2 regions of the Thermoanaerobacter brockii subsp. finnii Ako-1 genome follow, and region 2 is predicted to be linked to the other one. Evidence: a T-box and tRNA genes for the amino acid it is inferred to sense, from the RefSeq annotation. Region 2 holds a T-box; the other holds one or more tRNA genes.
What was found. The T-box of region 2 lies ahead of ileS (isoleucine--tRNA ligase). A T-box ahead of a tRNA ligase gene usually reads a tRNA of that ligase, here a tRNA-Ile.

Region 1: it has a tRNA-Ile gene. The T-box ahead of ileS (isoleucine--tRNA ligase) is inferred to sense a tRNA for this amino acid. The anticodon was not compared.

The regions. Positions count from the first base shown of each region.
Region 1 is NC_014964.1:781,828-789,274, forward strand. It holds gene THEBR_RS03750 (deoxyguanosinetriphosphate triphosphohydrolase) at 1-693, shown strand, start outside; gene dnaG (DNA primase) at 842-2,629, shown strand; gene rpoD (RNA polymerase sigma factor RpoD) at 2,661-3,734, shown strand; tRNA gene THEBR_RS03765 (tRNA-Asn) at 3,783-3,857, shown strand; tRNA gene THEBR_RS03770 (tRNA-Ile) at 3,864-3,939, shown strand; gene THEBR_RS03775 (tRNA (adenine(22)-N(1))-methyltransferase) at 4,005-4,709, shown strand; gene THEBR_RS03780 (Nif3-like dinuclear metal center hexameric protein) at 4,669-5,784, shown strand; RNA gene rnpB (RNase P RNA component class A) at 5,862-6,211, shown strand; gene deoD (purine-nucleoside phosphorylase) at 6,362-7,063, shown strand; gene THEBR_RS03790 (type I phosphomannose isomerase catalytic subunit) at 7,132-7,447, shown strand, end outside.
Region 2 is NC_014964.1:910,079-917,525, reverse strand. It holds gene ileS (isoleucine--tRNA ligase) at 1-1,671, opposite strand, end outside; T-box leader at 1,726-1,944, opposite strand; gene THEBR_RS04465 (TM1266 family iron-only hydrogenase system putative regulator) at 2,003-2,248, opposite strand; gene THEBR_RS04460 (DivIVA domain-containing protein) at 2,238-2,723, opposite strand; gene THEBR_RS04455 (YlmH family RNA-binding protein) at 2,751-3,497, opposite strand; gene THEBR_RS04450 (YggT family protein) at 3,494-3,796, opposite strand; gene THEBR_RS04445 (cell division protein SepF) at 3,813-4,226, opposite strand; gene THEBR_RS04440 (YggS family pyridoxal phosphate-dependent enzyme) at 4,230-4,934, opposite strand; gene THEBR_RS04435 (biotin/lipoyl attachment domain-containing protein) at 4,941-6,128, opposite strand; gene THEBR_RS04430 (RidA family protein) at 6,363-6,740, opposite strand; gene THEBR_RS12765 (transposase) at 7,358-7,444, shown strand.

The DNA.
Region 1 (7,447 bases), 130 kb from region 2:
GCTTTAGGTCATGATTTAGGACATACTCCTTTTGGCCATTCTGGTGAGGAAGTTTTAAATAGACTTTTAAAAGATGGCTTTAGACATAATGAACAAAGCATTAGAGTGGTTGAGATTTTGGAAAAGGATGGAAAGGGTCTTAATTTGACTTGGGAAGTTAAGGACGGCATTTGTAACCACTCTACCTCAGGAAATCCCCAGACTTTAGAGGGACAAGTAGTACAAATTTCTGATAAAATAGCTTATATTAACCATGATATTGATGATGCGATAAGGGGAAAAGTTTTAAATCCGGAGGATTTACCAAAAGATTTAATAGCAATTTTGGGTGATAAGCATAGTAAGCGAATAGATACAATGGTAAAAGATGTTATAAATAATAGCTTAGGAAAGCCGAAAGTTTCAATGAGTAAAGAGATTTATGAGGCTACTTATAGCCTGAGGGATTTTTTGTTCAAAAAAGTTTATATTGGGTCAAAAGCTAAAAAAGATGAGGAAAAAGCAAAAAGAATAGTAGAACAATTGTTTTATTACTTTTATGACAATATTGAAAAGATGCCTCAAGAATTTATAAAACTTGCTGAGATTTATGGAAGAGAAAGAGCTGTTGCTGATTATATTGCTGGTATGACAGACAAATATGCTTTTTTAAAATACAAAGAGATTTTTTTGCCCAGTCCTTGGTTTGAGTAAAATATTTTTTGATTTTAATAAAAATTTAATAAAACCAAAGAAGGATTTTTGAATCTTTTGTCGAATATATATTGGTCGTCACTAATAAATTAATTTGGTAAAGAGGAATTTAACAATTTTTGTCGAATAGAATAATTAGGTGATATTGATGGCTTACTCAAAAGAAATGATTGAAAAGGTCATAGAAGCAAATGACATAATAGATGTTATATCAGAGTATGTAGAACTAAAAAAAGCGGGAAAAGAATTTAAAGGTCTATGTCCTTTTCATAGAGAAAAAACCCCATCTTTTATGGTAAGTCAAGAAAAACAGGTTTATCACTGTTTTGGCTGTAATGCCAGTGGAAATGTTGTTACTTTTATAATGGATATTGAAAATTTGACTTTTAAAGAAGCAATTGAATTTTTAGCAGATAGAGTAGGAATAACTCTTGAAGAAACTGTGCTTACAGAAAGGGAGTACCAAAGAAAGAAACTTATTGACGAAATATATAAAGTAAATAAATTAGCAACTATGTATTTTTACAATAAGCTTTTTTCTGAAGAAGGTAGACAGGCTTTAACCTATATAAGAAAAAGAGGTTTGACAGAAGCAACGATAAAGAAGTTTGGAATAGGCTATTCATCACCTCATGGAAATGGACTTTTAAACTTTTTAAAAGAAAAAGGCTATACAGAAAGTTTTCTGGTAAAGGCTGGACTTTTGTCTCAAAAAAATAACCGCTATTACGACAGGTTTAGAAATAGAGTAATGTTTCCTATTATAGATGTAAAGGGTAATGTTATAGGTTTTGGAGGCCGTTCTATTGATGATAGTTTGCCTAAATACTTAAACACTCCGGAGACAGAGGTCTTTAAAAAAGGCAAAACGCTATTTGCAATAAATTTTGCTAAAAAAACTCAACAAGACAAATTTATAATTGTAGAAGGATACATGGACGCTATTTCCTTACATCAAGCCGGAATAGATTGTGCTGTAGCATCTTTAGGAACCGCTTTGACAGAGGACCAAGCAAGACTCATAAAAAGGTATAAAGGAAATGTTGTAATTGCTTATGATGCGGATGAAGCTGGTATTAGTGCCGCATTAAGAGGACTTGACATTCTTGATGAATTGAATTTAAATATAAAAGTACTGACTATTCCTTATGGGAAAGACCCTGATGAGTTTATAAAAAAAGAAGGAGTAAACGCATTTAATCAATTAATAGAAAATGCCGATAGTTTAATTGAGTTTAAAGCAAAGGTATTTAGAAAAAATCTCGACCTTGATAATCCTCAAGATAGAATAATATATGTTAAAAAAATTGCAAAAGATATTGCAAAACTTTCTGATGAAGTGAAAAGGGAAGTCTATATTTCTTCAGCTGCTAAAGTTGCTCAAATACCTGAGAATGCAGTGAGAACAGAGGTTGCGCGTTTTGTCAATAGGGAAATTGAAAAAAATCAAAAAAATATGTATATGGCTGGCAATATAAGGCATAATATATACAGTAGTAGTAAAATATCACCAGAAAAGTACTTAATTGCATTGCTGCTGTATGATAATAATCTTTACAAAAGGGTGAAAGAAACAATTACCGCCGATATGCTGGAGAATGTTAAATTAAAGCCAATTTTTGGAGAAATAATGTCAAGGTTGGAGGATGGAAAAAAAACTCAAATAAATGATATTGTTTATTTATTACAAGAGGAAAATCTCATATCTGATTTTAATGATATTATTAAAGCTTTTTATGAGAGTGAAAATGTTACTGAACAAGCTGTTGATGATATTATAAACAAGATTCTCATTAACAGTTTGGCAGTTAAAAGAGAAAAGATTAAAAGAGCTATCAATGAAGCTCATATGTTGGGGGATATAGAGAAAGAAAGGCAACTTTTAATAGAATTACAAAATTGTGAAAAGGAGATGCTAAAGATAAAAAATGGCTAAAAAGAAAGAAACCCATAGGGAGGGGAAACCTATGAACAACGAAGAATTGTCTAAAGAAGCCATTACAGAACTTATCAATAAAGGAAAAAAAACTGGGATGCTCACCTACAATGAGATAATGGATTCTTTAGAAGATATTGATTTAAATCCTGACCAAATTGAGAAAGTATATGATGCTTTTGAAGACATGGGAATTGAAATTGTTGGGGAAGAACCTCGTCAGGAAGAAATAACTGAAGAAGATTTAGATTTAGACCTTTCTCTTCCTGAAGGAATCAGTATAGATGACCCTGTTAGAATGTATTTGAAGGAGATAGGCAAGATTCCCCTTCTCACTCCTGAAGAAGAGATTGAATTGGCAAAAAGAATCGAACAAGGAGACGAAGAAGCTAAAAAAAGACTTATAGAAGCTAATTTGAGATTGGTTGTAAGCATAGCCAAAAGATACGTAGGAAGAGGAATGCTTTTCTTAGATTTGATACAAGAAGGAAATTTGGGGTTACTCAAAGCAGTTGAAAAATTTGACTATAGAAAAGGCTATAAATTTAGTACTTACGCTACATGGTGGATAAGACAGGCTATTACAAGAGCTATTGCAGATCAAGCAAGAACCATAAGAATCCCTGTACACATGGTAGAAACTATCAATAAATTGATAAGAGTCCAAAGGCAATTGCTGCAGGAATTAGGTCGTGAGCCCACTCCTGAAGAGTTGGCAAAAGAGATGGGGATGCCAGAAGAAAAAGTAAGAGAGATAATGAAAATAGCACAAGAACCTGTATCTTTAGAAACTCCTATTGGGGAAGAGGAAGACAGCCACTTAGGCGATTTTATACCCGATGAAGATGCACCAGCTCCAGCAGAAGCTGCTGCTTTTACAATGCTAAAAGAACAGTTGATGGATGTTCTTGATACCCTAACGCCAAGGGAAGAGAAAGTACTAAGACTTAGGTTTGGCCTAGATGACGGTCGAGCAAGAACTTTAGAGGAAGTAGGAAAAGAGTTTAATGTTACAAGAGAACGCATAAGGCAAATTGAAGCAAAGGCTTTGAGAAAATTGAGGCATCCCAGCAGGAGCAAAAAATTAAAAGATTTCCTTGATTGAATAAGCTTCTTGACAATAGGGCAAAAATCTGTATAATTATTATTGTATTCCTCAGTAGCTCAAGGGTAGAGCAACCGGCTGTTAACCGGTAGGTTGTAGGTTCGAATCCTACCTGAGGAGCCACTTTTTGGGCCTTTAGCTCAGCTGGCAGAGCGGTCGGCTCATAACCGATTGGTCCGGGGTTCAAATCCCTGAAGGCCCACCATTTAGAGAAAAAAAGCATTTAGCTTTAAATGCTTTTTTATTTTTTTATACTTTTAGGAGGATTACATGAAACTTACAGAGCGATTAGGGAAAATTGCTGAATATATTCCTCATGGGTCAAAAGTTGCAGATATAGGTACTGACCATGGTTTTATTCCTGTTTACCTTATCAAAAGTAAAATAGCTACCTACGTTGTTGCTTCAGATTTAAATAAAGGTTCATTAAATAAAGCTGTAAAAGAAGTTCAAAAGCGAAATTTGCAATCTTTGATAGACACAAGGTTAGGGAATGGTCTTAATGTTTTATCGCCAGGGGAAGTAGACGTAGTTGTTATTGCAGGTATGGGAGGAATTTTAATTACAAAAATATTAGAAGAAGGAAAAGATATTGCAAAAACTATTAAGAAATTTATACTTCAACCTATGAAAGATTCTGCATATTTGAGGAAATACTTAATAGAAAATGGATATAAAATTTGTGATGAGGAATTAGTTAAAGAAAATCAAAAATATTATGAAATAATAGTAGCAGAACATGGTAGACAAAAAGTCAAAAATGACATATATTATGAAGTAGGGGAAAAACTCATACAAAAAAAGCATCCACTATTAGAAGAATTCTTGCAGTATAAAATCGACAAAATGAAGAAAATCATAAATAAACTTCCCAAGACCAATGAAAAGCGTAAGCAATTAGATGAAAAAGTAAAGAAATTCGAGGTGTTGATAAATGGGCTTAAAATGCCAAGTAATAGCTTCCATAATGGATAAGCTTGCGCCGCGTAAATTCGCTGAAGAATGGGATAACGTAGGATTATTGGTAGGAGATGGTTCTAAAGATGTCTCAAAAATTTTAGTAGCTTTGGATGCCACTTTTGAAGTAGTTAAAGAAGCAATTGACAAAAAAGTAGATATGATTGTAACTCATCATCCGTTAATTTTTAAGCCAATAAAAAATGTCAAAGCTGATAATCCAGTGGGCTCATTGTTAATACAACTTATTAAAAATGATATCTCGCTTTATGCAGCCCATACCTCTTTTGATATAGCTCCAAATGGGATGAATGATATTTTGTGTAACGTCTTAGGAATATATGATAGGGAAGTTTTGGATGTCACTTATTCCGAAGGATATAAAAAAATTGCAGTTTATGTGCCACAAGGGTATGAAGAGATTGTAAAAAATGCTATGTGCAATGCAGGAGCTGGTTTTATTGGAAATTATAGTAATTCTACTTTTCAGACCCAAGGCATTGGAACTTATAAGCCTTTAGAGGGGACGAATCCATTTATTGGTGAAATAGGGAAGATAGAAAAAGTGGAAGAAGTAAAAATAGAAACAGTAGTGCCTCAGAAATATTTAGAAAAAGTAATAAATGCAATGCTAAATGTTCATCCCTATGAAGAGGTTGCCTATGATGTATATCCTTTGGAAAATCTTAAAGAAGAATATGGGCTTGGAAGAATTGGAACTATTTCAGAAACAACTTTAAAAGAATTGGCACTACAAGTAAAAGCAAAACTTAAAATCAATAATTTAAGAGTGGTAGGAGACCCTAATAAAAAGATAAAAAAAGTGGCTGTGTGTGGTGGAAGCGGTGCAAGTCTTATTCACAAAGCTGTTTCTAGAGGAGCAGATGTGTTGATAACGGCAGATATTGGCTATCACGATGCTGTAGAAGCCCAGCACCTCGGATTATCTTTAATTGATGCGGGACATTTTGCTACAGAGAATATTGCAGTTAGGTTTATTGCAGAATATATAATTGATGAAACTCAGAAACAGGGGAACGAAATAGAAGTATTAGTTAGTGAAAGTCAAAAAGATCCTTTTATGTATCTATAATTATGTTGACAAAAACGGATATATATGATAATATATACTCGCCTGATATTAGAAAGATATATAAGAAATAACGTATGTGAGTAAGTCGGATGGCCGCGTGCGATTTTCGCACGAGGAAAGTCCGAGCTCCACAGGGCAGGGTGCCGGGTAATACCCGGTGGAGGCGACTCCAAGGAAAGTGCAACAGAAATATACCGCCTGGCACTCAACTTGCTGAGTGCTGGGTAAGGGTGGAAAGGTGAGGTAAGAGCTCACCAGGGACCAGGCGACTGGTCTGCTCTGCAAACCCCACCCGGAGCAAGGCGAATAGGAGGGAGTAGGTGGCCCGCCGTTTCCCTCGGGTTATGCCGCTGGAGGTGTCAGGCAACTGACCCCCTAGATAGATGGCCATCCTCGACAGAACTCGGCTTACAGACTTGCTCACATGTGTTTAAAAATACCATAATTTTGTGGTATTTTTTATTTTTTTTTATACAAAATTAAAAAAATGTTTGATCCATAAATTTTTGTTTGATTTAAAAGTTGTTTTTTGCTAATATTATATATGGGCAAAACTATTATAGAAGGAGAGATTTAAATGAGCATACATATTGGGGCTAAAGAAAACGAAATCGCTCAAACGGTGTTGTTGCCAGGAGATCCTTTAAGAGCTAAATATATAGCAGAAAATTTTCTTGAAGATGCAAAATGTTACAATGAAGTTAGAGGAATGTATGGTTTTACAGGATATTATAAAGGGAAAAGAGTGTCAGTTCAAGGAACAGGGATGGGAGTACCTTCCTTGTCTATTTATGTAAATGAGCTTATAAACAGTTACAACGTGAAAAATCTTATAAGGATAGGTACTTGTGGCTCTTTACAACCAGATATCAAGCTTAGAGATATAGTAATTGCCATGAGTTCTTCGACAGACTCTGCAATAAATAAAATTAGATTTAATGGTATGGATTATGCTCCTACAGCAAGTTTTAAATTATTAAAAAAAGCCTATGATAAAGCAATGGAGTTAGGGATACAACCTAAAGTAGGGAATATTCTTACAACCGATACTTTTTATAACGATGACCCAGACAGTTGGAAACTATGGGCGAAGTTTGGTGTTTTGGCAGTAGAAATGGAAACGGCAGGACTATATACTTTGGCTGCTAAGTACAATGTAGATGCTCTTACAATATTGACAGTGAGCGATAGCTTGGTTACCGGAGAAGCAACGACAGCTGAAGAAAGGCAAAAGACTTTTATGAACATGGTAAAAATTGCACTAGAAATAGCTGAATAATAATTTTTTAAAAGAGGATAACCTTGTTTATCCTCTTTTAAAATAATCGAAAAAGGAGCTGATAGTTGATGAAACCTTTAAAATTTAAGCCTATTTTTATGGAGAGAATATGGGGAGGTACTGCATTAAGAGATAAATTTGGATTTGATATTCACGAGGGTAAAAAAATTGGAGAATTGTGGACAATATCTGACAATAGAACAGCTGTCAGTGTAATTGAAGGTGGAGAATTTGACGGGCAAAAATTAAGTGATATAACTTACAAATTTTCTGAGGATATATATGGCAAGGGGGTAAATTATCAAAGATTTCCTTTGCTTATCAAAATAATTGATGCGCAAGACAAACTTTCTGTCCAAGTTCATCCAGATGATGAATATGCTT
Region 2 (7,447 bases):
ATAAAGCTCTGCAGGCCACTTTAGGTCAGGATGAGTTTGCAACACAGCTGCATGGCTGGAGCCTGAATCAAACCACACATCCATTATATCTGTCTCTTTCCTAAACTTCGTAGAACCGCATTCGCAAGTAATCCCTTTTGGCAATATCTCTTCAGCTGACATTTCAAACCATGCATCTGAACCCTTTTGCCTGAAGATCTTTTTAACTGCATTTATTGTATCATCATTTATAAGCGGTTTCCCACACTTTTCACAGTAGAATATAGGAATTGGCACACCCCATACCCTTTGCCTTGAAATACACCAGTCTCGTCTATCTCTTACCATGTTAGTTATGCGCTCTTCGCCCCATGAAGGATACCAATTAACTTCTTTAATAGCTTTTAGTGCCTCTTCTCTAAATCCTTCCACAGAAGCAAACCACTGTTCTGTCGCCCTAAATATTATTGGACTTTTACATCTCCAACAGTGAGGATATGAGTGGGTAATACGGGTTTCTGCCACTAATGCATTAGCTTTTTTCAAGTCTTCCTTTATGACCTTGTTAGCCTCTTCATAATACAGACCAGCATATCCTGGCGCTTTATCTGTAAAATATCCCTTATCATCTATTGGATTTAAAACCTCAAGCCCATACTCTTGCCCAACTAAAAAGTCTTCTTCGCCATGGCCGGGAGCAGTATGAACACATCCAGTACCAGCTTCTAAAGTTACATGCTCACCCAAGATTATTAAAGAATCTCTGTCATATAAAGGATGGGTAGCCTTCATGCCCTCCAAATCTTTTCCTTTAAATACAGCAACTATTTCATAATCTGAAAGGTTAGCTTCTTTCTTTACAGTATCTAACATGTCTTTTGCCATTATATATACTTCGTCTCCAAACTTTGCAAGCGCATAATCAAACTCTGGATTTAAAGCAATTGCAAGGTTAGCCGGAATAGTCCATGTAGTAGTTGTCCATATTACAAAATACACATTATTAAGATTCTCAACAATTCCCTTGAATTTCCCTAAATCATCTTTAACTCTAAATTTTACATAAATAGAATCAGAGGTTTCATCAAAGTATTCAATTTCTGCTTCTGCCAAAGCAGTCTCACAGCTGGGGCACCAATATACAGGCTTTAGACCTTTATAGATATAGCCTTTCTTAGCCATTTCACCAAATACTTCTATCTGTTTAGCTTCATACTCCGGATTCAAGGTAAGATAAGGATTATCCCAATCTCCCCTTACTCCCAATCTTTTGAATTGAGCTTTTTGCTTTTCAATCTGAGAAAAAGCAAAATCCCTACACACTTTTCTAAATTCTGTAGGACTTACTTCATGCCTTTTTATACCTAAAGTTTTTATAGCTTGCTGTTCAATAGGAAGACCGTGTGTATCCCATCCTGGCACATAAGGAGCATCATAACCCCTCATTGTTTTGTATTTCACTATAATGTCTTTTAATACCTTATTCATAGCAGTTCCAATGTGTATATCTCCATTAGCATAAGGCGGCCCATCGTGTAAAATATATTTTTCCTTGCCTTTATTTTTTTCCAATGTTTTATGATAAATATCCATTTCTTCCCATCTTTTTAATATCTCTGGCTCTCGTGTTGGCAAATTAGCCTTCATAGGAAAATCTGTCCTCGGCAAATTAAGTGTCTTGTTGTAATCCACTGAACATTACCTCCTCTTCAAATATTATCTTTCAAACTAAAAATAAAACTTCTCGTCAGGGACGAGAAGTTCGCGGTACCACCCTACTTATTAAGACAAAGAAAAACTTTGCCTTAATCTCTCATTTAAGATAACGGGAAGCCCGGCACAGCTTACTGTAGTTCAGCCTGCAGCTCCGAGGTGATTTTCAGTAGAAACGAACTTATTGGCTCGCACCTACCGCCAACTCTCTGGAAGTCGCTTCTACTTACTCGTCCTCATCATAGCTTTTAACAATATTTTTTACACAATTATATAATACCACAAGTTTTTCGTCAATAGTATGCATATCTCATGCAGTCAGAGCAGATTTCACTTTTACACCAGGAAGACTTCCAAGTTTACCAGTAAGAGCCCCTATTTCATCCGTTGTACCATCAACTATTAAAGCGATAACCGATACTCCCCTATCTTTATAGGGTATACCCATTCTTCCTACAATAATGTGGCCGTACTCACTCAATATGTGATTTACCCTATCCGCCACATTTTCTCTATTTTGAATCAATATTCCAACAACCCCTAATCTATTCTGCATCCTTCTCCTCATCCTCATCTGGAATCAATTCTTTCTCATCTATTGAAAGTATTGATTCCAACTGGGCTTCTAAAAGAGATTTAAATTTCGCTTTAAAAACATTTAATTGCTTGCGATATCTTTCTAACTCCATTCTTATTCTTACAACTTCTTGATTTGCCTTCTCTAATATTTTTTCTGCATTTTGTTGTGCATTTTGTATGATAAGTTGTGCTTCTTTTTCTGCATTTCTTTTCAATTCCTCTGCAGTATTTTGAGCAACAATCAAAGTATTGTTTAAAGTGTTCTCCATATTTATGTAACTTTGAAGTTTTTCATTCATTATATTAATTCTATCTTTTAACTCCGCATTTTCTTTGTATAACATTTCATAGTCTTCCATAATTTTATCCAAAAACTCGTCCACTTCCTCTTCATTATAACCCCTAAAAGACCGCTTAAATTCTTTATTATGTATATCCATAGGCGTCAGCATAATATTACCTCCTTTTCTTTTGTAACATTATATAAACCTTAGAATATGTACAGAAACGCGACCTTTTTTTGTATTACCTCTCACTTCTTCTAATCTAATTCTTCCAAAACCACGTAAAGAAATTACATCTCCCTCTTTTACTTCTGAAGAAGGGTCTTCTGTATACTCCCAATTTATTTGAAGAAGACCGGACTTTATAAGTTCTGAAGCCTTCGTCCTTGATATACCAAAACCTGCAGCTGCCACACTGTCAACCCGTAGTGAGGCTACGGTAGAAAAAATGTCCTTATATTTTATTTCAGGTTCTATCACATCTTTCAAGTCAATTGAATTAACTCTTACCTTCTCTTTCCCGACTTTAAAAAGGTTCATAAGTACATAACTTTCCACATCTTTATGTAACAATATGTCACATTTATCCTCTTTTACAATTATATCGCCTATTTTTTGTCTTTTTATCCCTAACCCTAAAAGTGAACCCAACACATCTCTATGAGATAGCTTAGAAAAATTGCCTTCAATTCTTACAGCGCAAATAGGGGTATCTTCCGGCTGTAAAAAATCGGGGTAAATAATTGCTATCTTTCTTTCTGCTAAAGGATATCCTCCATCTAGATTATAGTTTATATCTTGCTGTCGATACTTTAATATAGTTTTTTCAAAAATTTTTTGTTCAGAGAGGCTTAAAAAGTCTGTATATTTTACTCTTTTAGATTTTAAAACGCCTTTAATTATGTCTTCAAATCGGGATACAGTAAATTCCTTGTCCATCATATATACCTCATCAGTAATAATACTAATTTAAAAACTAAAGGACGAACTAAATACTGAATCACCAAAATCGCCAAAACTGGCGAAAAATCTATCATTAAATTTCTTCCAATAGAAGACCTAAATTGTAATGCCCTAAAAGGCTCAAGTATTGGTTCTGTCGTTACGATCACAAAGCGAGAAAGTGGATTTGACATATTCTCCATTCGTAGCAAAGATAAAATAACCCTTATCAATATAAGCCAATTTATAACTTCAAAAAAATAATCTAATGCTGTTAAAATTGCAAAATTTACAGGCAAAATCATTTCCTCCTTATCAATTTAGATTGTATAAAGAATTTACTTCATCTTTTATATCCCCTGTAATATCAAAATTCTCAGGCGCAACTAAAAATATATAGCCAGATATCTTCTTTATCTCTCCATTAAGAGCATAGGCTGCACCGCTTAAAAAATCCACTACTCTTTGAGCTTCATTTTTGTCCATCTTTTGTAAATCTACAATCACCGGTTTTTTATTTTTCAATTCATTACATATATTCATCACTTGTTCAAACTTTTCTGGCTTTAAAATCAAAACTTTTACTTGGGGCTGTGTATGAATATTGACAATTTTAGGCTTTCTATCGTAAGGTATGACAGGTTGTAAAGAGTCTACTTCTTCTTTCTCTTCTTCTGGCTCATCGATACCAAAGAAACTCATTAATTTATCAATCATTTTTGAAGACATTAATTATCCCTCCACATTATATTGTCTTTGCCCAAAAATAGAAGTGCCAATTCTAACAATATTCGCCCCTTCTTCAACTGCTACCCAATAGTCATTGGACATACCCATTGACAAAAATTCTACTTGTACATTATGTTGCTTAATTTCTTTTAGCTCTTCAAATAATTCTTTCATCTTTCTAAAATAGGGCCTTACCTCTTCTGGTGGAAGGTAAGGAGCTATTGCCATAAGCCCTCTAATTCTTATATTATCATATTTTTCCATTTCTTTAACAAAATTATGCATTTCTTCAGGAGGAATTCCGTATTTACTTTCCTCTCCACCAATATTGATTTCCACCAAACAATCTATTATGAGACTCTTTTGTTTAGCCCTTTTGTCTATTTCTTCTGCCAGTTTAATACTATCTAAAGAATGTATCAACTTAACTTTGTCAATAATGTATTTCACTTTGTTTGTCTGTAAATGTCCTATAAAGTGAAATTTTACCTCATTTTTTAAATAAGGATATTTTTCATTTAACTCTTGAACCTTATTCTCACCTATGTCAGTTATGCCACAAGCAATAGCCTCTTTTATAGTCTCTACACCGAAAGTTTTAGTAGCTGCCACAATTAATATTTCCTCTGGATTTCTGTTTACCCTTAACGCATGCTCTTTTATGTTTTCCTTTATTTTTCTTATATTTTCACATATAGTCGTATTTATCCCCCCTTATTTGCTCAAGTAATCCTCTCCATTTACCGCTATTTCGTCATATATTTTTAATCCAGATGTTTTATCAACGCTTTCTACAATTGCATATTTGCCATCTGTAGCCTTTATTACTACTTCTTTAAAAGTAGGAACTTTGCCATTTTTTATTACAAAAACTCCTTCTTTTCCTTCTTTTTGCACAATAGAAGAAAGAGGTATTTTAAGTCCATTGAACTCTTTAACTTTAACTTTTACATTTATTTTAGAAGTTTTATAAAAGTTGGGATATTCATCTATCATCTCAATTATTCCTATATATAATTTATCGTCACCTTTGTAGGTTTTTATAACTTTTCCCCGCAATTCACCACTATAATTATCAATCAAAATTTTCACATTACTACCTTCTTTTAATAAGTCCTGTTGTTTTTCATTTAAAACCAACGCTAAATACCACTCCAAATTATCCACTATTTTTACAAAAGGGTAATCTCCTTTTACTTCTGTACTAATTTCTTTGGATTGAAAGTTTAAATTTTCAAGTTGTGTCGGATTTAAATTGAACATATTTCTTTCATTTAGAATACTTTCACTGCCATCAAAATAGTAACTTACAATTCCTGACTCTGGTGAATTTATAGTAATCGCATTTTTTTCTACATACTTTTCTAAATACTCTTTTTGCTCTTTTAAGTTTTCAATTCTTTGAAGTATTATTGGCCCTTTACTTAAAATTTCTTCTTTTTTGGCTTTTAAGTCTTCAATCCTTTTTTGTATTTTATCTGCATCAGGGCTATTTTGCTGTATCGCATTTTGATAATTTTGCTCTTCTGTCTTTATCATGTTGTCTAATTTTTGAACATCTGAATAAAAAGGTATATTAGTATCCTGATTTTTTAGTTCTCTGTTTATCTCATCTAATTGATGTAGTTTCTCCTCATCAAAATCGGCAGAATAAACTTGCACAATAGGAGTACCTTTGGAAACTTTTTCTCCACTTGGTACAAGTTTTTTTATTTTACCATCAAAAGGAGCATTTATCATCATTTCATTCTTTATAACATATCCTTGGGCATTAAAGGCTATTAAAATACTTCCATAAATCACTACTGTAGTTTTATTTTTGCCTGCAAAAGTCGTTATCCCTACTTTACTTATGTAAACTATCACTAATAATATAACTATAATTTTAGCTAACCTTTTCACATCTCTCACCTATCAATATATTCTATATAAATGCCGATTTTCCTTCTACAAATTTATGCATATATTCATTTTATCACAGTTTTCAATATTTTTATAGAGAAAAAGGAGATGGTGAATTGCCATCCCCTTATTAATTCTATCAGTTCTAATCTCGCAGTAAAATGTCTTAATATTGAAGGCTCAAGCGCATCTTTTTGGCCAGACATTGTAAAACTATCACCATAAGAGAAAATTTTATTTATGTGCTACAACTTCTATTTCTATAAGCGCACCCTTAGGAAGACTTTTTACTTCAACTAAGGAACGGGCAGGTGGATTGTCTTTAAAATACCTTCCATAAATTTCGTTAATTTTAGCAAAATCCCCCATGTTAGTGACAAATACAGTTGTCTTTATAACATTGTTAAGGTCCATCCCCGCAGCTTTTAAAATCGCTTTTATATTCTCTAAAACCCTTTCCGTCTGCGCTTCAATACCTCCTTCTACAAGTTCTCCTGTAGCAGGATCAATTGCTATTTGCCCTGATGTGTACAAAAAGCCGTCTACCATGATAGCTTGCGAATATGGTCCAATAGCCTTTGGCGCAGCATCGGTGTTTATTATGGTTTTCATTTATTTTCATCCTTTCAGTAAAAGTGTTATACAATATGTAAAATCTGAATACATAGAATATTATATCATTAATATTTATGGCTTATCAATATTTTTTTAATGATTATAAAATTTTTTGCACTCCTTTGTTGTCAAAAATTTTAATATTAAACCCAGTGAAAAATAACGTAATATTGAAATAAAAAGAGAAAAATCTCATTTACCTTGTGTTTTTTAATGTTTTGGGCGAAAAATTGTGGATAAACTTAATTATTTAATTTTGACTTTCTTTGACCTTTATAATATTAATTAAAGTAGAAATACAATTTAGTATGTGCAGGAGGTGGTAAGTATGGTATTAAGGAGTGGTTTTCTCCCTTAATCGTACTTCCCATCTCTGCACTTCCCAAAAAATACATTGAAAAAGGAGAGGTGAGAAGTCCGCCTCTCCTTTTTCAATTTTTTAAAAAATTCTATAATGGTGGGTAATAACACCCTATTTAAAAAAATAGAGCACTTGTTCTAAATACCTGTTATATTATAATTGTTCAAATACTAAAAACACTCAAAAGGCCAGAATAAGTGCATAACAATTATATCACAAAACTTTTAAAAGCTGAAGATATAATCAAAATGTCATAACAAAAGTTAAAGTATCAAAGAGGGAGGCATATGGATATAGGAATTTTGAACGATTTAGAAAGAGGATACCTTATTGTGTGTAAATA